2 regions of the Rhizobium sp. B21/90 genome follow, and region 2 is predicted to be linked to the other one. Evidence: predicted binding sites of a transcription regulator. Region 2 holds the regulator's gene; the other holds the start of a gene.
The links. Region 2 encodes LexA, which represses DNA repair genes until DNA is damaged. Its sites were predicted from a motif close to TGTTCNNNNTGTGTTCNG; they were not measured.

Region 1 (11,007 bases), 200 kb from region 2:
GGCAGTGAGCGCCGGTGGCGGAGGCAGCGCGGCGGTGTCGTTCATGGCCACTTCCACCGGCTCGGCGCGCAACAGAAAGCCTGACGTCGTCGGACGCAGAGACAGCTCGGAAAACATCGGGCCGCTGACCGTCGGGGCCAACGGATGAAACAGCGTCGCATGCTCGATCGGCTGGGGGACGACGGCGGCGTCATTGATGACCACGTGCACGCCGGGCTGCGTCATCGCGTAGAGCTTCTTGGCGAAGGCTTTTGGCATGCGCACGCAGCCGTGAGAGGCAGGATAGTTCGGCACAGAGCTGGATTCGTGAAGGGCGATGCCCGACCATGTCAGTCTTTGCATGAACGGCATCGGCGAATTCGAATAGATGTTGGAGCGGTGGTAGACCTCCTTTTCCAGCACCGAAAAGATGCCCGATGGCGTCGAATGTCCGGATTTTCCGGTCGACACTTTCGAGGTCGCGACCACGGTGTCGCCGTCATAGACCGATAACTGCTGCCGGTTCGTCGACACGACGATCTGAAGCACCCGAGCATCGGCCGCCTCGGCCGGATGGGTCAGTGCGGTGGCCGAAAGCAGGCCGATACCAAGAACCAGACGCGTAAACATGATGTCCACCAAAAACGCAATACTCGTGACTATGACCATAGCAAGGGAAGTTTAAGGAAGACTTGAGACCTCATCGAGTACAATTTTAGATTGTGTCGAGCGGTGATACCACTTTCATAATGGTTTAATAATAAACCTCTTGGCAACAACTCAAGAGATTGGTATTGCATCGAAAAAGCGGTATAGGTTGCTGTATGTTTCTGTCATGCGATGCACTTATACGTCTGCATGAATGACAGGTTATCGTAAATACTAATGAACCTTAAGGTAGATTAAGTGTCGTCTGCCGCCGTATATTCGGAAGGTGTCTCGGTATTAACCCGCAGTGACTTAGCCAGTTTGGAATATCTATGTCTGATAGTGATGTCGAAATGAAAATGCCGCACCAAGAGACTGCGTCGCGGATAGAAACTGTTGCTGTTATAATACCCTATTATAATGGTTCGAAATATATTCGTAGGTCGGCCGAGAGTGTGTTGGCGCAGACCGTTCCTGCGACGGAATTTGTAGTCGTCGATGACGGATCTTCACCAGAAGAAGCGGCGTTGCTTGACGAAATAGCCCAGTCCATGGGCTTTCGTGTCTTGAGAAAAGAGAATGGCGGCCAAGGGACTGCAAGAAATTACGGTGTTGCACATACGTCTTCGAGGTTCATCTGCTTTCTTGATCAGGATGACTTCTACCTGAAAACGCATATAGCAACGCTCCTCGACGCAGTTCCTCTTGACGATCCGCATTTTGGTTGGGTTTATGGCGACCTGATGGAGGCGGATGGCGAGGGCAATATCGTGCGCTCGGACATGGTCAAGCAGCATGCGTTGCACCCTAAGCGGTTCATCAATGACCTGCTTGCGAACGACATGTTCGTACTGCCGTCAGCGTCGTTGATCGAGCGCACAGCTTTCGAGGCAGTCGGCGGCTTTGATCCGCAATTTACCGGCTACGAAGATGACGACCTTTTCCTGCGTATCTTCCGTCGCGGGTACACGAATTACTTTGTCGATAAAGCCGTCACCGTCTGGTGCATCAACAGTGAGAGCACGTCGTACAGCATCAAGATGAGCCGAAGCCGGCTTCGTTATGTGAAAAAGCTCTGCTCGCAGTTTCCCGATGATGTCGACAAGAGGCGCAACTATGTGAGGGACCTCATCGCGCCGCGTTTTACGCATATGATAATTTCGGATGCCTTTACGGCCGTGGCATTTTCCAAGACGCCGCAACAGAAAAAGATGGCGGCTTACAAGGACGAACTGGTCGAAATCATGAATGGTTATGTAGAAACCATATTCGGATGTACGAAACTGAGTATCAAAAATCGTATTGCGATATGGGTGCAGTCAAAGATCATCAATCTGAAGTCGAAAAATCTTTCGTTGGCGGCGTTGTATCTTTTCCGGACGTCTAGACGGGCGAGAAATTTCATTCGTTGAAAATTGAGTGTGTCCACATCAGGCCTATCTCTATTCGCCACCAAGGCTCCCGACAATGTCTTTCGTGACCTCGACGATAAGGGATCTTAGCCAGCGGTGAGCCGGGTCTTGGCGATAGCGCACGTGCCAGGCCATTTCGACGGGAAATGTGCCGAGGTCCACGGGCGCAGGCAGGACCCGCAATCGCGGGTCCGCAGCAAGGTGGTGGCAAATGAGGCCGGGCAGGGTGGCGCAGTAGTCCGTCACGGCGATCATCTCCGGCACGGCCAGAAAGTGCGTGACGGACACGGCGACCTCGCGGTTCAAGCCCTTCTGTCCAAGCGCCTGGAAAAGACCGGCCCGCAGCCGTCCAGGCGGGATGACGTTGACATGCTTGAGGGTCTCGTACTGTTCCCTTGAGATACCGTCGCGGATGTCAGGATGTCCGGCTCTCACTACACAGGCCAGCCCATCGTCCATCAGGTGCTGGACGACCAGATTATCCGGCGGATCCACGATCCGGCCCATCACCATGTCCGTCGCACCGGATACCGCGCCGGCTTCCGTGGCATCGTTGTTGAACGGTATGAGACGCAGCCTGATGCCGGGTGCGCGTTCGCGTAGTTTCGAAACGATCGAGGGCATCAGGACAAATTCGACATAGCTGTTCGGTGCGATAGTGAAGAGCCGCTCGGCGTGCTGCGGATCGAAATCCTGCTGCCCGACGATTGCCTCGTCGATCTTGGCGAGAGCGTCGATGATGACAGGCGCTAGCTCTTCTGCCATCTGGGTCGGCCTCATGCCGTAGCGCTCCCGGATAAACAGCGGGTCGCGCAGTGTCTCGCGCAGTCGGTTAAGGGCGTTCGACAGGGCTGGCTGGGTTATGCCCAACCGCTCGGCTGCACGGGTGACATTGCGCTCCTCCATCATGACGATGAAGACCGGTAGCAGATTGAGATCATATTTCATCCAGTCATAATCGTTCATGAATATCTGAAATACAAATAATAAATTTCATAAATTCCTTGCCGGGGCGCATAGTCGCCTCATCGGAAACGACGGCGCCGCCACAAGCGGCTCGTCGAACCCGGAAGGAGGGCGTGGCGTGGTGCCGGGCCCGATTTCAAAACCCTCGATGGGATCTGTAAAATGAAAATTCTGATGGTTCTGACCTCGCATGACGAACTTGGCAACACCGGCCGCAAGACCGGTTTCTGGCTGGAGGAGTTCGCCGCTCCCTATTATGCATTCCTTGAAGCGGGTGCTGATATCACCGTCGCTTCGCCGGCTGGCGGCCAGCCGCCTCTCGATCCGAAAAGCGACGAGGAGGGCTCCCAGACGGAGCAGACCCGCCGTTTCCATAACGACCAGAAGGCCCAGGCGGTTCTCGCCTCTACCGTTAAGCTTGACTCCGTGTCGCACGAAGACTTTGACGGCGTCTTTTATCCAGGCGGCCATGGCCCCCTGTGGGATCTTGCGGAAGACAAGACCTCGATCGCGCTGATTGAAAACACTTACCGGGCCGGCAAGCCCGTCGCCCTCGTCTGCCACGCACCGGGTGTGCTGCGCCATGTGAAGGCTGCCGACGGAACACCGCTGGTGAGCGGCAAGAAGGTCACGGGCTTCAAGAACTCGGAAGAAGATGGCGTCGGCCTCACGGATGTCGTGCCTTTCCTGGTCGAGGATATGCTGAAGCAGAACGGCGGCGTCTATTCCAGCGGCGATGACTGGGCGTCCTACACGATCAAGGACGGTCTCCTGATCACCGGCCAGAATCCAGGCTCTTCCGTTGAGACGGCAGGCATCCTTGTCGCGGCACTGACTGCCGCCAAGGATGCGTAAGCGCGGTTAACAGCGTTTCCTGCAGATATTCTTCGACCAGTGGCCTGGCCTTAAAGCCCGGCCATTTTTATGGGGCAAGGAAGTCGCGGCAGTTGTGTCGTCTCCGAATTCGGCACTGCGGACCACTTCAGTCGCCTTCACTTTTCGCGTGCCGGTTCGATTTCCCATTGAGGTTGGAGACGTGAACTGCTGGTATGCCATTCATTAGTCCAGAGTTTTCGCTTTCCGATGATCACCGGAGCGGCTTATGTCGATTTCAGATGCGATCTATCGTCCCTTCGAAACCTTGATCCGGCCGCTCGATATCCCTTATCGGCCATTACCCACCAAAGGCCCCATCGCAGTTCTGCTCCACCTGATTAAGATGTTCCGCGGCGTGCTGATTGCCATGGCGCTGTGTTCGATGGTGGTCGAGGCGATCAACCTGACGATCATCTGGGGGCTCTCTGTGATTGTCGATGGCATCACTACACAGGGCGTCGCGAGCTTTGTTGATAGCCGGTCGGGGCTGCTGGTGCTGCTCGCCTTGATGATCTTCCCGGTCATGCCGATATTTTTCTACGTCACCAATATCCTGAATTCCCATACCGTCGGCATCAGCCTCCCCATCGCCATCCAGTGGCAGGGGCACATGGCGGTGGAGCGGCAGGACCTTGCTTTCTTCCACGACCTGTTTGCAGGCCAGGTCGCGTCGCGGCTCAACCAGGTTGCCTATGCCGTCCAGCAACAGATGCTGATCACCTTCCAGACCGCGCCGCGCTTCGTGTTGCAGATCTTCGGCTCCGTATTCCTGCTGCTGGCATTGTCGTGGCAACTGGCGCTTCCCGTCATTGTCTGGATTGCGCTGAACGTTGCCTTCACCATCAAGGTCGTCCCCGATTTCACGGAGCGTGCACGTCGCTCCGCCAAGCAGAACAGCCTTATCTCCGGTGCGCTGACCGACCTCTACAGCAATATCCAGATGGTCAAGCAGTTTGCCGCCGAAGACAGCGAGGCGGGCACGCTGAGGAAGATCATGTCCGAGGCGGTGCGTACGCTCCATCATGAGCAACGCATCTACCGGACGACCGAACTGGTCGTCATCAGTTTCAATATGCTGCTCTGGCTAGTGATGCTGGGGATCGGGTTTGTCGGCCTCTACGACCGCTTTGTCACCGTCGGCGATTTCGTGGCGACGGTCTATATCCTGCAGCGTCTGTCGGCGGGATCCTTCACCTTCCTGCAGATGGGCCAGCAAATCTTCAAGGCGCTCGGCACCATCAAGGACGCGATGCCTGTGATGACGACGCCGCCGACGATCACGGATATGCCCGGTGCGAAGAACCTCTCCGTGTCGCATGGGGAGATCCGCTTCGAGGGCGTCGGCTTCTCCTATGCATCCGGCAAGGCCATCATCACCGATCTCTCGCTCACGATAAGACCCGGCGAAAAGATCGGACTTGTCGGCTTCTCCGGCGCCGGCAAGACGACGTTGGTGAACCTGCTGCTTCGATTTTATGATATCACTGCCGGCACGATCCGCATCGATGGACAGGATATCCGGGAGGTCACCCAGGCGAGCCTGCGCAAGGGGATCGGCGTCATTGCCCAGGATGTAGCGCTCCTCCACCGCTCGGTTGCCGACAATATCCGCTACGGACGCCCCGACGCAGATCAAGCGGAGATCGAGGCAGCAGCACAGGCTGCACGGGCCAACGATTTCATTTCCGAGCTTGCCGATGGTGAGGGGCGCAAGGGATTGGATGCCTTTGTCGGAGATCGCGGCATCAAGCTCTCCGGCGGCCAGCGACAGCGGATTGCGATTGCACGCGTCATTCTGAAGGATGCGCCTATCCTGGTGCTCGACGAGGCGACCTCCGCCCTGGACAGCGAGTCGGAGGCGGCCATCGAGGAAAGGCTGAGCGCAGTGATGGAAGGGAAAACGGTGATTGCCATAGCCCACAGGCTCTCGACAATTGCAAGAATGGACAGGATCGTGGTGCTCGATCAGGGAAGGATCGTCGAGGAGGGCACGCCGGACGCGCTGATCGAACAGGACGGTCTGTTTGCTCGTCTGTGGAAACGCCAGACAGGTGGCTTTATGCCGGAGGAGATCGGCTAGAGAATCTCAGGCATTTCCAGACGCAACCAGCCTCGTAGTTTTGCTGGCGGCTCTGGTAAGCATCACTGAACGGGGCAGCCAGTCAGTCCTTCACGACCGCTCCCGCCTGCCGGCACCGAACGTGTACCCCGTTTCCACCGATGCATCCCCGAACTTGGCTCTGAGCTTGTCCATTGCTGCCTCGGCTGCGGCCCGCCGGGCGGCGGGTTCGTCCACAAGATCTGGCGGATCGGCGCGGCCGGCGTCGCAGAGGTCGCCAACGCCGATGCCGAGAAGGCGGAATTTCGTGCCGTCGGTCTCGGCCTCCAGCAGCCTGAGCCCGGTCCGGAAAATCCGGTCGGCCAGTTGTGTCGGGTCTTCGAGCTTGCGGTTGCGGGTGCGGCTCTTGAAATCCGCCGTCTTCAGCTTCAGCACCACGGTATGGCCGGCGATGTCGCCCTTCTTCAGGCGTCTCGACACTTTTTCGGAGAGGTTGCGCAGAACAGGCACTAGGTCGTCATATCGGGAGATATCTTCGAAAAAGGTCGTCTCTGCAGACACGCTCTTGGCGGGGTCGTTAAGATGCACCTCGCGATCGTCTATGCCGCGCGCCAGCCGGAACAGCCGCTGCCCCATGACGCCGTAGCGGCGCATCAAGGCTCCTTCGTCCATTGCCTGCAGCTGGCCGATGGTGCGGATGCCGTCGCCCTCCAGCGTCGCGGCAAATGCCTTGCCGACGCCCCAGATGGTGGTGACGGGACGTGGCGCCAGGAACTCGACTGCCTCCTGTCGGCCAATGACCGAAAAGCCGCGTGGTTTGTTGAGGTCGGAGGCGACCTTGGCGAGGAATTTGCAATAGGACAGCCCGACCGACACCGTGATGCCGATCTCGGACTGCACCCGCCTGGCAAACTTCGCCAGGATACGGGCAGGGCGATCCTGGTGCAGAAGCTGCGTGCCGGCAAGTTCGAGAAAGGCCTCATCGATGGAAAGCGGCTGCACCAGAGGCGTCAGTTCCTCCATCATCGCCCTGACCTCGCGCCCGACCCGGACATATTTCTCCATGTCCGGGCGAATGACGACCGCGTTGGGACAGGCCTCGAGCGCTTTGTACATCGGCATGGCCGAACGAACGCCGTGAATGCGGGCGACGTAGCAGCAGGTCGAGACGACGCCGCGCTTGCCGCCGCCGATGATCACAGGCTTGTCTGCAAGCTCCGGATTGTCGCGCTTTTCGACCGACGCGTAGAAGGCGTCGCAGTCGATATGCGCGAGCGTCAGGTCGTTGAGTTCGCGGTGGTAGACAAGCCTTGGACTGCCGCACGCACCGCAACGCTTCACGACCGCCGGCTGTTCGCTCAGGCAATCGCGGCAGAAGCCGGGCGTGGTATCAGGCAAGTTGGTCATGATGAGAACAAATGTTGAACATCATCACTCTATGCATTATGGTCTAGCCACTCAAGGATGAAAATCGGCGCAAGAGGTGGAGCATGTATAAGTGCCTGCAGTCCAGGACCTCAAAGCCCGATATGCGCCCGGATCAACATGTCCGCCGCAGACCAGTCCTCGACGCTGACGATCCCGGGCGACGGCACTGGAAGGAACGGCCGGAAATCGGCATTGGCCATGAGGTTGACCAGCAGGCAATCCGGCACGGCCTGTCCGACGGAGAGCAGATTTCTCTCGATGTCGTCCAGAAACACAACCGGCTGCGGCCTGTCGCCATGCAACTGCGCGAGCACCGGCCCCTTTGGCTGCTCGGTAGCGATCATCGGGAAGTGAAGCCCGAACCTGTCGAGCACGGCGCGGCGGGTTTGCTGGTGGCGCGGCGGCATGGCCGTCAGGAAGACGATATCGGCATCTCCGGCAAGGCCGGTGAGCGTTTCGACGACGCGCTCGGCCGGCGTCTGCCACTGGTCCTGCGTCAGGAAGAAATCCTCGAGGAAGGCCGAAACGGTTTCGTCGTCCGGCACCGTCCCATCCTGGTTCGAGACGACGTTGCCGTGAATACGGAAGGAGCGCGCCAGAAGGTCGTGATCCCTGGCGCGCAAAAAGCGGGTGAACGGCGTCAGAAACTCGAGAACAACCTCGTCGATGTCGCAAACCACGAGAGGTCTGTCCCGAAGCGGCACATGTCCTATGTCAGTTGTCTCGTCCAAGATCAGTATTCCCCCGAGCCGAGGCCTGGAGCTGAGAAGTGTGCGGAAGCCGCCATGACCGCCTCTGGCGCAGTGCCTGTCGCCGCACAGAAGGCCATAAGCGATGGCTCGTGGTTCATCAGGAAATCCAAGAGACCGCCGAGAAAGCTTGGCTCGTTGACAGCATTGCGCAACTGGGCGGCCTCCATTCCGGTCAGTGCCAGGAAGCGGCCGAACATATCCGGCTCGTTCGCCAGCCATCCGAGTACAGCGATAGCGATTTCCTGCGGATCTGCGTCAGATCCTTTCGGCTTCTTGAAGTTGCTTTGCATTTCGCGGGGCAAATTACCTTTTTCTCAACCAAATGCCGCTAGCGTCACCCTAACGGATTTATCGAATCGGCTGCCGCGCGACCTTATATTTTCGCTGAGTGGATTCAAGGCCGGTGGCGAGGACACTGTATTATGCCCAAGCAAGTGATGATTGTCGAAGACAATGAGCTGAACATGAAGCTCTTTCGCGATCTCATCGAGGCGTGCGGTTACTCGACGATCCAGACCCGCAACGGCATGGAGGCGCTCGAACTCGCCCGCAAGCACCGTCCCGACCTGATCCTGATGGACATTCAGCTGCCAGAGGTTTCCGGGCTGGAAGTGACGAAATGGCTGAAGGAAGACGACGAGCTGCACGTCATTCCCGTGATTGCCGTCACTGCTTTCGCGATGAAGGGCGACGAGGAGCGTATCCGCCAGGGCGGCTGCGAAGCCTATGTCTCCAAGCCGATTTCCGTGCCGAAATTCATTGAAACAATAAAGACCTATCTGGGCGACGCCTGAGCGTTGAAAAAGACCATATGACCGCGCGAATTCTGGTTGTTGACGATATTCCGGCGAATGTGAAGCTTCTCGAAGCCAGGCTTCTGGCCGAGTATTTCGAAGTGCTGACCGCCGATAATGGCAGGGATGCGCTGGCCATCTGCGACACCACCCAGGTGGATCTCATTCTGCTCGATATCATGATGCCTGGCATGGATGGCTTTGAGGTCTGTGAGCGGCTGAAGGCAGATCCGAAGGTTGCCCATATCCCTGTTGTCATGGTGACGGCGCTCGACCAGCCGGCAGACCGTGTTCGCGGCCTCAAGGCCGGTGCCGACGACTTCCTGACAAAGCCGGTCAATGACCTCCAGCTGATTTCACGCGTCAAGAGCCTGCTGAGATTGAAGACCCTAAGTGACGAGCTGCGCTCGCGTGCCGAGACCGCACGCACGCTCGGCTTCGAGGATGGCAGGATCGGCGAGGGCAAGGGCGAGGAGATTGCGCAGGTCCTGCTGGTCGACGGCCGCGCCAATTCGCAGGAGCGCATCGTGCGCGCCTTGAAGCCGATTGCCAATGTCGTGGCCATGTCCGACGCCCAGGCAGCCTTGTTCGAAGCAGCGGAAAGCTCCTTCGAGCTGGTGATCGTCAACTCCAATTTCGACGACTATGATCCGCTGCGCCTTTGCTCGCAGTTGCGCTCGCTGGAGCGGACGCGATTTCTTCCGGTCCTGCTGATCACCGATCAGGGTGCCGACGAGATGATCGTCCGGGCACTCGAGCTCGGTGTCAACGATTACATCGTGCGTCCGGTGGATACCAACGAGCTCGTGGCGCGCTGCCTGACGCAGATCAAGCGCAAGCGCTACAATGATCGTCTGCGCGCCAGCGTCCAGGAGACCATCGAGCTTGCAGTCACTGACGCGCTGACCGGGCTGCACAACCGACGTTATCTCGACAACCACCTGGCCATTCTCTTCAAGCGATCCGTCCAGCGCGCCAGGCCGCTTTCGATCCTCATCAGTGATATCGACCGCTTCAAGGCCGTCAATGACCTCTACGGTCACGATGCCGGCGATCAGGTCCTGCGGGAATTTGCCGCCCGCGTACGCTCCACCGTCCGCGGCGCCGATCTCGCCTGCCGTTTCGGCGGTGAGGAATTCGTGGTCGTCATGCCGGATACATCGGCACCGGTCGCAGCCGCTATTGCGGAACGACTGCGTTCAGCCGTCGAAAGTACACCATTCACCCTGCGCGGCACCGGCCAGACCATCGCCATCACGGCTTCCTTCGGGATCTCATCCCGCGAGACATCGCTCGATGGGCCAGATGAACTATTGAAGCAAGCCGACCGCGCCCTCTATGAGGCGAAAAACGGTGGACGAAACCGCGTGGTCGCTGCGGCCGCCTAGGCCTGCAGCGCGTCCGGCGGTGCGAGAGGAAGTCACTGCAAGCTGTTTTGTGCGGCCATTACAAAAGTTTAATATCTGAAAAGTAGCGCTTCCGGGATTGGTTCGCAGAAGATTGATAAGTAATTATGCGTCATTTTATTTCCAAAATTGCGAGATTTCGCAATTTCAGTCAATAAGAATTTAAGATATATTGAGTTTACGACAGTAGTGCAGGATGATTTATGTCGTAATGCTGACATGCATCCATATCCATGCTGATGTCTTCGGACACAGATTTTGCAAGCAACGCCTGCTCAGTATAAAAAGATTGAGTCGTAACTGAAGGTATACTGACGTTTTGCAGTATTTTTGAGTTTAAGCCAAAAAGCGTCGCATCCCAAGCTAGTTTCAACCGCACCCTATTTAACCATAGAGTCAGTCTGACCTCTTTTGACACTGAAGACTTCTTGATTTTAACCGACTTTTAAGCGAGTTTGCCGAGGTCGAACATCGTCCAGCCGGACGGAAATACCCCATGATGCTCAGGTCCGCCGCATCACCTGGTTCGTGGGGTCGGTCGGTCGGATGCATGCCCTGCGGTTCCTCGTACCGCTTTGCATCCGTCCGACCCCTAGTGAGCGCCGCTCTTTCCCGCCGGAAGAGCGGCGTTTTCTATAATGACAGGCCACGCGAACCGCTACCGCCGATCGGAGTTCGATACATCAT
Region 2 (11,007 bases):
CCAACCAGTTCTGATATCGGCAGGCCCAGACCCACGGGTTAGAATACCGTCCTGGAGCTGTTGTTTATGGAACATAACCGTTTTTTCCCGCCCCATGCTGGGGTCAGCCTTCGGGAGCTGGCCAATCATCTTGGGGCGGTTGTTGCCGATGAGAAGTTTTCAGACCGTGTCGTTCGTTCTGTAGCCCCCGTATACCGGGCAGCTGAAGGCGACGTTTGCTATATTCTTTCCCGCAAGAATATGGATGAATTGAAGACCTGCAAAGCCTCCGCCATCATCTGCGATGCGTCGATGCAGTCGATAATTCCGCCACACGTGCCGATCATACTATCCTCAAAGCCCCATGCTGCCTTCGCGATTGCCGGCGCCTTGCTGCATCCTGCCGCAATGCGCGCTGTAACCGTCGGAACAGCTAAGAGCGGCATATCACCTGCCGCGTTTGTCGACCCCACGGCACGGCTCGAGGCCGACGTGCTGGTCGAACCGATGGCGGTTATCGGGGCAGATGCCGAGATCGGCGCGGGGACGCAGATTGGCGCAGGTGCCATTATCGGCGCTGGCGTCAAGATTGGCCGGAATTGCTCGATCAGTGCTGGGGCCAGCGTTCTTTGTGCCTATGTCGGCAACAACGTCATCATTCATAACGGTGCGCGCATCGGGCAGGATGGTTTCGGCTATGCGCCAGGTCCGGCGGGCATGCTGAAGATCGTCCAGGTCGGACGCGTCATCATCCAGGATCACGTCGAGATCGGCGCCAACACGACGATCGACCGGGGCACGATGGACGACACCGTCATCGGCGAAGGAACGAAGATCGACAATCAGGCGCAGATCGGCCACAACGTCCGCATAGGGCGCCACACAGCGATTGTCAGCCAAGTCGGCATCGCAGGCAGCGCTCGCATCGGCGACGGCGTACAGATTGGCGGACAGGCCGGGGTTGCCGGTCACATCCATGTCGGAGACGGTGCGCAACTTGCTGCAGGTAGCGGCGTTATATTCGATCTGGCGCCTGGTGGTCGCTACGGCGGCGTTCCGGCGCGGCCGATCAAGGATTTTCTAAGGGAGATGGCGGAGACCATGGCTAAGATTGGAAGCCGCAAGAAGGCACGGGATGGCAAGGATGACTGATCACCCCGGGACCGAGCTCGGATCGGCCGATATCCTCGAGATCATGAAATTGTTGCCGCACCGCTATCCGTTTCTCCTCGTTGACAAGATCATCGAGATCGATGGCGACAACTCCGCAATTGGGATCAAGAACGTCACCGCCAACGAACCGCATTTCACTGGGCATTTTCCGGATCAGCCGATCATGCCTGGCGTCCTGCTGATCGAAGGCATGGCGCAGACAGCCGGCGCTATCTGCGCCCGTAAGGAAGGCCAGAGCGGTAGCCTCGTCTACTTCATGACCATCGATAATGCGCGCTTCCGCAAGCCGGTCGTGCCTGGCGACCGCGTTGAGTTTCACGTTGCGAAACAGCGCCAGCGTGGCAATATCTGGAAGTTTCATTGTGATGCAAAAGTTGACGGCACCAAGGTTGCTGAGGCCGATATCGGCGCGATGATCGTGCGCAAGGAAGAATCATGAGCGGCATAGCAAAGAGCGCCACTATCCACCCGATGGCCATCGTCGAAGATGGCGCCGTGCTGGGCGAGGGCGTCTCTATCGGGCCTTTCTGCTTCGTCGGACACAAGGTCGTGCTGGGTGACAATGTCCAGCTTTTGAACAATGCTGTTGTCACCGGCCGCACGACCCTCGGCAAAGGCTGCAAAATTTTTCCCATGGCGGTCGTCGGCGGTGATCCGCAGAGTGTCCATCACGGCGGCGAGGACACCAGCCTGACGGTTGGCGACAACTGCACGATCCGCGAGGGCGTGACGATGAATGCCGGCACCGCTGAATTTGGCGGCGAGACGATCGTCGGCAACAACAACCTGTTTCTCGCCAACTCGCACGTCGCCCATGATTGCCGGGTCGGCAACAACGTGATCATGTCCAACAACGTCATGCTTGCCGGCCATGTGGTGATCGGCGACCGCGCCATCCTGGGCGGAGGCTGTGCCGTGCACCAGTTTACCCGCATCGGCCGCCAGGCGTTCATCGGTGGTCTCTCGGCGGTCAATTACGATGTCATCCCCTACGGCATGCTGAACGGAAACCCGGGGATATTGGGCGGCCTTAACGTTGTCGGCATGACGCGTGCGGGTATCGAGCGGCCGATCATTCATATGGTCCGTCGCGCCTTCAAGGCGGTGTTCGAGGGCGAAGGTTCGATCCGCGAAAATGCGGCTGCAATCCGCACCGAGTTTGCCGACTGCGCCGAGGTGATGGAAATTCTCGACTTTATCGCCGCTGATAGCGATCGCGCCCTTTCGTCGCCGCATCGCGGCAACAAGAACTGACGTGAACGATAGCGGGAACGACGACAAGGGCCGCCTGGCGATCATCGCCGGCAGCGGCTTTCTGCCAGCCTACCTCGCCGAGGCCGCCCGACAGGCAGGCGAAAACCCGGTCATCGTCGTATTGAAGGACGAGGTTCTCCGCGACTGGAGCGACTACGACCACGCGCTGCTCGGCGTCGGTGACTTCAAGGGATTCGAGGCGCTTTTCGATCGTTACGATGTGCGCCGTATCGTGATGTCGGGCAGCGTTGCCCGACGCCCGGAATGGCGCGAGATACGGCCAACCTGGCAATCGTTGGTCAGAATGCCGGGCGTCGTCAAAACGCTGCTGTCCGGCGGCGACGATACCGTGCTGAAGATGGTGATCGGCCTGCTCGAGGTCAAAGGTCGCAAGGTCATCGGCGCGCACGACATCGCACCGGATCTGCTTGCGACAACCGGCACGCTCGGCAGCCACGCGCCGTCCGAGGATGACATGCGAGACATCAAACAAGCAGCCAGGGCCGCCGATGCACTCGGCATGCTGGACGTCGGACAGGGCGCCGTCAGCGTCGGCGGACGCATCGTCGCGCTCGAAGGCGTCGAGGGGACGGACCAGATGATCGAGCGCGTCGCAGGCCTTCGGGCAGCCGGCCGCATATCGCACCGGCGCCGGGGCGTGCTGGTGAAGCTCTGTAAGCCGCAGCAGGACCTGCGCGCCGATCTGCCCTCCATCGGCGTATCGACCATCCTCAACGCCAAGGCAGCTGGCCTCGGTGGCGTTGCTGTCGAGGCCGGGCGTGCGCTGATACTGGAGCGTAAGGCGACGATCGACGCTGCCAATGAGGCCGGCCTGTTTTTGTTCGGTATCGATCGCGGCCTGACTGCCGGAGGCATCCAGTGAACACTTCGCCCCTGAAGGTCGCCATCATTGCCGGGGAAGTCTCCGGCGATCTGCTGGGCGCCGATCTCGTTGCCGCCCTGCGCCTGCAGACGACGCGACAGCTCGAGCTCGTAGGCGTCGGTGGCGATGGACTGGAGGCGCAAGGACTAAAGTCGCTTTACGATTTCTCCGAACTGTCGCTGATGGGGTTCACCCAGGTGATCGCCAAGTTGCCGCGGCTGATTGCCCTTATCGGCGAAACGGCAAAGGCCGTCATCGCCGCAAGGCCGGATATCCTCGTCATCATCGACAGCCCGGATTTTACCCACCGGGTGGCCAAGCGGGTCCGCAAGGCGCTGCCCGACCTGCCGATCGTCCAATATGTTTGCCCGAGCGTCTGGGCCTGGAAAGAATATCGTGCCACAGCGATGCTCGCTTACGTCGATCACGTCCTGGCTGTCCTGCCGTTCGAGCCGGAAGTCATGAAACGTCTCGGCGGCCCGCCGACGACCTACGTCGGTCACCGCCTGGTGACAGATACCGGTCTGGTCTACGCGCGCCGGCAGCGCGCCGCCCGTCCGCCGCTCGACGCGAACGACACGCGGACCATAATATTATTACCCGGCTCAAGGTCTTCCGAAATAAATAACCTGATGCCGTTCTTTCGCCAGACTGTTGATGAACTTAGCCGGCGTAATAAAAGCATGCGATTCGTCATGCCGACAGTTGCCCGGCGCGAAGATTTGGTTCGTAAGCTGGTCGCCGACTGGGAGATCAAGCCCGAGATCGTCATCGGTACTGCCGCCAAGTGGCAGGCCTTCGCGTCAGCCGACGCAGCGATGGCAGCGTCGGGGACGGTGATTCTGGAACTCGGCTTGACCGGTGTGCCGGTCATTTCGACGTACAGCACGGATTTTATCGTCAAGCTGCTGCACAAGCGGATAAAGACCTGGACCGCTGCGCTGCCCAACCTGGTTGCCGATTATGTCATCGTGCCGGAGCAGATCAACGAGATGTTGCTGCCGGGCCTGTTGGCCCGCTGGCTCGAGCGCCTGTCGAGCGACACCCAGCAGCGGCGCGCGATGATCGAGGGTTTCGACCTCGTTTGGGACCGGATGCAGACGGAGACACCGCCCGGAGAAAAGGCAGCATCCATTGTGCTCGAACTTCTGGACAACAAAAAACCCGCCCATTCCTGAGCGGGTTTTTTTATAAAGTCTAAGGCGTTTAGCGGCCGTCGACCGGTGTGTAATCGCGCTTCGGTTCGCCGGTGTAGAGCTGGCGAGGACGGCCGATGCGCTGCTGCGGATCTTCGATCATCTCGTTCCACTGGGCAATCCAGCCGACGGTACGCGCGAGTGCGAACAGCACGGTGAACATTTCCGTGGGGAAACCGAGTGCCCGCAGGGTGATGCCCGAATAGAAGTCGACGTTGGGATACAGCTTCTTTTCGATGAAGTAAGGGTCGTTCAGAGCAATCTTTTCGAGCTCCAAAGCAACCTGCATTAGCGGATCGCCGGCATTGCCGGTTGCTTCCAGCACTTCGTACATCGTCTTCTGCATGATCTTGGCGCGCGGATCGTAGTTCTTGTAGACGCGGTGACCAAAACCCATGAGGCGGAAAGGATCGTTCTTGTCCTTGGCGCGGGCGATGTACTCAGGGATGCGATCGACGGTGCCGATTTCCTGCAGCATCATCAGTGCAGCTTCGTTGGCGCCGCCATGGGCCGGGCCCCAGAGGCAGGCGATGCCGGCCGCGATACAGGCAAATGGGTTTGCGCCCGAAGAGCCGGCAAGACGGACCGTCGATGTCGAGGCGTTCTGCTCGTGATCGGCGTGCAGGATGAAGATGCGGTCCATCGCACGGGCAAGAACCGGATTGACTTCGAATTCTTCGCAAGGAACCGCAAAACACATGCGCAAAAAATTCGACGCATAGTCGAGATCGTTCTTCGGATACACGAAAGGCTGGCCGATATGATACTTGTACGCCATCGCGGCAAGCGTCGGCATCTTTGCAATCATCCGGAGGCTCGCCACCATGCGCTGGTGCGGATCCGTGATATCGGTTGAATCATGATAGAAGGCCGACAGCGCACCAACGCAACCGCACATCACAGCCATGGGATGTGCATCGCGGCGGAAGCCTGTGAAGAAGCGCGTCATCTGTTCATGCACCATGGTGTGGTGAACGACGCGGTCGTCGAAATCCTTCTTCTGCGCAGCCGTCGGCAGTTCGCCGTAGAGAAGCAGGTAGCAGACTTCCAGGAAGTCACCCTTTTCGGCCAGCTGCTCGATAGGGTAGCCGCGATGCAGCAGAACGCCTTCGTCACCATCGATATAGGTGATCTTGGATTCGCACGATGCGGTCGAGGTGAAGCCGGGGTCGTAAGTGAAGGAAGCGGTATTCTTGTAGAGTGCGCCAATGTCGAGGACGCTCGGACCGATGGTACCGGCCTTCACCGGCAGATCGACAGTCTTATCACCCCAGGTCAGTTTCGCGCTTTGTTCCGTCATGAGAGCCTCCAAGATTTGGCGGGTTGGTGCCTTAAAAAAGCACCAAAGGGTTAAGCGTCTAAAGATTAGCTATATGATCCAGAGGCTAATGCCAAGTTACCCTGACCGGTATTTGTGCATCGCGGTATCAACTTTTGGGCAGCGCCTCCGCCATGACTGCGATGCCTTTAAAGCCCGATCTGCGGCATTCCAGAAGCGACGTTCCCGCGGGACGCATTTCAATCGATTTCAGTTGAATTGTTCGAGCAAAGGTTGCAAAAATACCCTGGGCTTGAAGATTGCGAGCGGGGCTGACTGGCGAATGGCAGAGTTGGACGCGCGCGAGAGGCAAGGTCATCGCCAGGTATTTCTCGGCCTCGCCGAGCGTTCGCGCGCTACTGTCAACGCCGTTGCCAAGCTTGGACGGATGCCTGCCCGCACGCAACACGCCGTGCCGTGGCCGAAGCGCGCTGCCCTTTCGCTCAACGGGTGGCGAATCGCAACCGCGGGGATGATTGCCGAAGAGGCCGCCCACGGTCGCGCAATGCTGTTTGCGCCCGTCTACATCGGCTGCGGAGCCATAATCTGGTTCGAGCTTCCGGGCAATCCGCCGGTGACGGGCATTGCGGCGGTCTTCCTGGTGCTCGCCGCCGTCTGCCTCCTGAAACACAATCTGAGCCCAACGTTGCGGCATCTGGCGTTCGCAGCGGCGCTGGGCCTGCTCGGCATGCTTCTCGCTGAATGGGAGACATGGCGAGCGTCGACGATCATGCTGGACTCGCCCGTGACTACCACCATCACCGGTCAGGTTCAGCGCCGCGAAGTGGACGACAAAGGGCGGTGGCGCTACGTGCTGGATCTGCTGGCGACAGACGCGCCTGTCGTTCGGCGGCCACCGGAGCAGATATCCCTTCTCGTGCGCGGCCAGGATGTACCGTTCGAACTCGGAGATGTGGTTGAGGGCAGGGCCCGGTTGAGCCCGCCAGCCGGCCCGGCGCTGCCCGGCCTCCACGATTTTGCCTTCACTGCCTATTTCGAAGGCACCGGTGCCAACGGTTTCTTCTACGGTACGCCGCAACTGATGATGGCCAGCGTCGATGACACCAGCGAGCGAACGACGCTCCAAAGGACCGACCGCTGGCTGACTGGGCTGCGCGGCCATATCGGCGACCGAATCCGCTCGATCCTGCCCGGCGACACCGGCGCCTTCGCGGCTTCGCTGGTCAACGACGAACGTCGGGCGATTTCGCCTGAAACGACGGATGCCCTAAGAGTGTCCGGCCTCGCTCATATCATTGCCATCTCGGGACTGAATATGGCTTTGTCGGCCGGTATCTTCTATGTCGGCCTCCGGCATGCACTGAGCCTGTTTCCCGGATTGGCGCAGGCTTTTCCGACCAAGAAAATTGCAGCCATCGGTGCGCTGATCACCGTCACCGCCTATTATTTCATTTCCGGCTTCGGTGTATCGGCCGAACGGGCCTTCATCATGATGGCGATCATGCTGGTCGCGGTGCTGTTCGACAGACCATCCTTCAGCCTGCGCAATGTCGCCCTTTCGGCTATCGCCATTCTAGTGCTCTCGCCGTCGCAGATCCTCGGCCCGAGTTTCCAGATGTCCTATGCGGCGACCATCGCCCTTGTATCCGGCTATTCGCTATGGAAGCGACGTCCGCCCCGCGAGCGGCGGTTTGCTGCTTTCCGGGCACCGATGCCGGTGCTGGCGGTCAGCCGCTTCTTCACCGGCATCGCCATGACGTCGTTCATCGGCGGCGCGTCGACGGCAATCTTCTCGATCGAACACTTTCACCGGCTGGCGACCTATGGCCTCGTTGCCAATCTCGCCGCCATGCCGGTGGTGTCATTCATCGTCATGCCGGTCGGCATGCTTGCCATGCTGATGATGCCCTTCGGCCTCGACGGCGTGTTCTGGCTTGTCACCGGTTGGGGACTTGATATCGTCATGGTCATCGCAAAGACGGTGGCTGCATGGGGCGGCAATGTGCCCTTCGCGCGCCTGCCTAGCGGACTTTTCCCGACCATCATTGCCGGCTTCATGCTGATGACGGTGCTGCGAACGCCCATGCGCCATGCCGGCGCGTTGCTGATTGCGGCCTCGGTGACTTTTGCCGCCTTCCAACCGTCTCTCCAGAAATCGGAACTGCTGATTTCGGAGGATGGCGAACTGGTCGCCATGTTCCGGCAGGGGAGACTCGAGCGCAATCGTGAGCGCCCCCCGGATTTCATCTATCAGCAATGGCAGCGAGCCCTGCCGGTGTCAGAGGATACGCCGCCGCAAATGCTGCCGCCGGACAACTCGACCCCGCCCCATTCCGTTCGTGGCCGCCCCTCGACCCGTATGGATGCGGAGCATCAGGCCACATTGCGATCAGCAATGGAAACTGCTCTGGACAATGCGGTCGACGGCGGGTTTGCCTGCCATGGTCGCGATTGGTGCGTTGCCATGCTCGAGACGGGCGCGATGCTGGTGACTATCTCCGATGCGGCTTATCTGGGGCCGGCCTGCGATACCGCCGACATTGTCATCACGCCGGTCAAACTTCGCCTTGATCTCTGTCGGTCCGGTGCAGTGCTCTACACCGGCGCATCGCTACGCAAAACAGGTTCCATCGAGGTCAACTTGATATCTCCTGAGCCAAAGTTCATCACCGCGTTCAGCGCCCTTGACCGTCCATGGGAGAGGCATCGAGCCTATGACTGGCGAAAGCCGGCCTTCACCGGTACCGATGCCACGTCACCGGTCAGTGATACCGGCGGATAAGTCCGACAAGTCGCCCCTGGATCTTTACCCTGTCCGGGCCGAAGATGCGGGTCTCGTAAGCCGGATTGGCTGCCTCGAGTGCAATGGAGGCACCCTTGCGCCTAAAGCGCTTGAGCGTTGCTTCCTCGTCATCGACGAGGGCGACAATAATGTCGCCGGGGCTCGCCGTACTGGCATTGCGGATGATGACCGTATCGCCGTCGAAGATGCCGGCCTCGATCATCGAATCGCCTCGCACTTCGAGCGCGTAATGCTCGCCGGCGCCGACCATATCGGCGGGGACCATGATGTCGTGGGTGTTGTTCTGGATCGCGGCGATGGGAACACCGGCGGCGATGCGGCCCATGACCGGCAGCGAGACGGAGCCGCTGCGGTCGTCGACTGCGGGCTTTGTCGGCGCTGCGGCGACCGCCGGCGTCTTGCCAAGGCTGCCTTCGATGACGCTCGGCGAAAAGCCGCGCCGTGGCTGCGCATTCGGGTTATAGGCCTCGGGAAGCTTGATGACCTCGATGGCACGCGCCCGGTTCGGCAGGCGGCGAATGAAGCCGCGTTCCTCCAGTGCCGTGATCAGCCTATGGATACCCGATTTCGACGCCAGATCCAGCGCGTCCTTCATTTCATCGAAAGAAGGCGGCACGCCGGACTCTTTCATTCGTTCGTGAATGAAGAGAAGCAGTTCCTGTTGCTTGCGCGTCAACATCGTTTTTCGTGCTCCAAGTGCGAAACAAAGCCAGAACGGACACTATATGTTCCATATGTGTTCCGCAAGTGACTAAATCTTTGTGAACGCCGTTGGAATAATCGCATTTTTGGAAGATCATGTCGCGCTGCCGTCGCTGACGGCTTCGCAGGGTGGAGACAAACCATGACAGCAGCCTATCCAATCGACCATCTGGTCCTGCCGACCTGCGATATAGCCTCTGCGCGCCAGCGGCTGAGCAAGCTTGGCTTCACTGTCGCTGCCGATGCACGGCATCCCTTTGGTACTGAAAATGCTTGCGTTTTCTTCGCCGACAAGACCTATCTCGAGCCACTCGGCATTGCCAGTCTCTCGGAGTGCGAGGCGTCGGCGCTGGCCGGCAATGTCTTCGTCGCGCGCGACCAGGCTTTCCGGTTTCGCGTCGGCGACGATGGTTTTTCCTCCATTGCCTTCGCAACCGGCAATGCTGAAAGCGACCAGCAGCGCTTTCGCGACCGCGGGGTCTCGGCCGGCAAGATCCTCGAGTTCGAAAGGCCGATGCGCATGCCGGACGGGTCCGAATCGATTGCCGGCTTTCGCCTTGCTTTCGCCGCAGATTTGCGTGCCCCGGATTTCTTCGTTTTCACCTGCGAGCGCATTAATGCGATGCCGACGGATCGCAGCGCGCTGGAGAGGCATCCGAACGGCGTTCTCGGCATTTCGCGCATTGTGCTGTCCTGCGCCAGCCCGGAGGCGTTTTCCGGGCTCATCAGCCAAGTTGGCAATGGTGCCGCAATCGCTCCGCATTCCTTTGGCATCACAGCATCGGCAGCCAATGTGGAAATCGACATCTTGAGCGGCGAGGGGATGGAGGCCTTCTATGAGGCGGCGCCATCCGGTGAAGATGCGGGCCTGCGGGGGCGGGCAATCGTCTTTGCGGTTCGCGATCTTTCCGTGACAGAAGCGCATTTGGCTGGTAACGGCGTGACCTACACACGCAAGAGCAACACTATTCTGGTGAAGGCCGCTCCCGGGCAGGGGGCATTGTTTGCCTTCGAGGAGACAGCATGAGCCATTCGACAAATTCGGACGTGGTCGCCGGCGAAGGCCCCGGCAAGGTCACTTTCTCCAACAGCAAGCGCCTCTCGCTGATTGCCGGTCCCTGCCAGATGGAGAGCCGCGATCATGCCTTCACGATAGCCGGCAAGCTCAAGGAACTCTGCGCCTCGCTTGGCATCGGGCTCGTCTACAAGTCGTCCTTCGACAAGGCCAACCGCACATCCCTGTCCGCCCAGCGTGGCCTTGGGCTGGAAGCGGCTCTGGAGATCTTCGGCGAGCTGAAGAAGGAATACGGTTTCCCGGTGCTCACCGACATCCACACGGAGGAGCAGTGCGCCCTTGTCGCCAAGACCGTGGATGTCCTGCAGATCCCGGCCTTCCTGTCACGCCAGACCGATCTTCTGGTCGCTGCCGCCAGGACCGGCCGCATCATCAACGTCAAGAAGGGTCAGTTCCTCGCCCCCTGGGACATGAAGAACGTGCTGGCCAAGCTTAACGACAGCGGTAACCCGAACATCCTGCTCTGTGAACGCGGCGCATCCTTCGGCTACAACACGCTGGTCTCCGACATGCGCTCGCTGCCGATCATGGCGGCGATGGGCGCTCCGGTGATCTTCGATGCTACCCACTCCGTGCAGCAGCCCGGCGGCCAGGGCGGGTCCTCCGGGGGCCAGCGCGAATTCGTGGAAACCCTTGCCCGCGCGGCCGTTGCCGTCGGCGTCG

Region 1: a site for LexA is predicted at 7,351-7,368, ahead of J5278_RS12355 (DNA polymerase IV). Genes of this name have one in related genera too.

What each region holds. Positions count from the first base shown of each region.
Region 1 covers NZ_CP072162.1:2,571,226-2,582,232, reverse strand. The annotation lists gene J5278_RS12380 (L,D-transpeptidase family protein) at 1-609, opposite strand, end outside; gene J5278_RS12375 (glycosyltransferase family 2 protein) at 960-2,039, shown strand; gene J5278_RS12370 (LysR substrate-binding domain-containing protein) at 2,070-2,987, opposite strand; gene J5278_RS12365 (type 1 glutamine amidotransferase domain-containing protein) at 3,168-3,860, shown strand; gene J5278_RS12360 (ABC transporter ATP-binding protein) at 4,108-5,961, shown strand; gene J5278_RS12355 (DNA polymerase IV) at 6,052-7,347, opposite strand; gene J5278_RS12350 (hypothetical protein) at 7,458-8,099, opposite strand; gene J5278_RS12345 (DUF3572 domain-containing protein) at 8,102-8,410, opposite strand; gene J5278_RS12340 (response regulator) at 8,543-8,914, shown strand; gene J5278_RS12335 (PleD family two-component system response regulator) at 8,932-10,302, shown strand.
Region 2 covers NZ_CP072162.1:2,367,414-2,378,420, reverse strand. The annotation lists gene bamA (outer membrane protein assembly factor BamA) at 1-14, shown strand, start outside; gene lpxD (UDP-3-O-(3-hydroxymyristoyl)glucosamine N-acyltransferase) at 67-1,131, shown strand; gene fabZ (3-hydroxyacyl-ACP dehydratase FabZ) at 1,124-1,591, shown strand; gene lpxA (acyl-ACP--UDP-N-acetylglucosamine O-acyltransferase) at 1,588-2,406, shown strand; gene J5278_RS11270 (LpxI family protein) at 2,408-3,289, shown strand; gene lpxB (lipid-A-disaccharide synthase) at 3,286-4,467, shown strand; gene gltA (citrate synthase) at 4,496-5,785, opposite strand; gene J5278_RS11255 (ComEC/Rec2 family competence protein) at 6,087-8,546, shown strand; gene lexA (transcriptional repressor LexA) at 8,527-9,246, opposite strand; gene J5278_RS11245 (VOC family protein) at 9,412-10,296, shown strand; gene kdsA (3-deoxy-8-phosphooctulonate synthase) at 10,293-11,007, shown strand, end outside.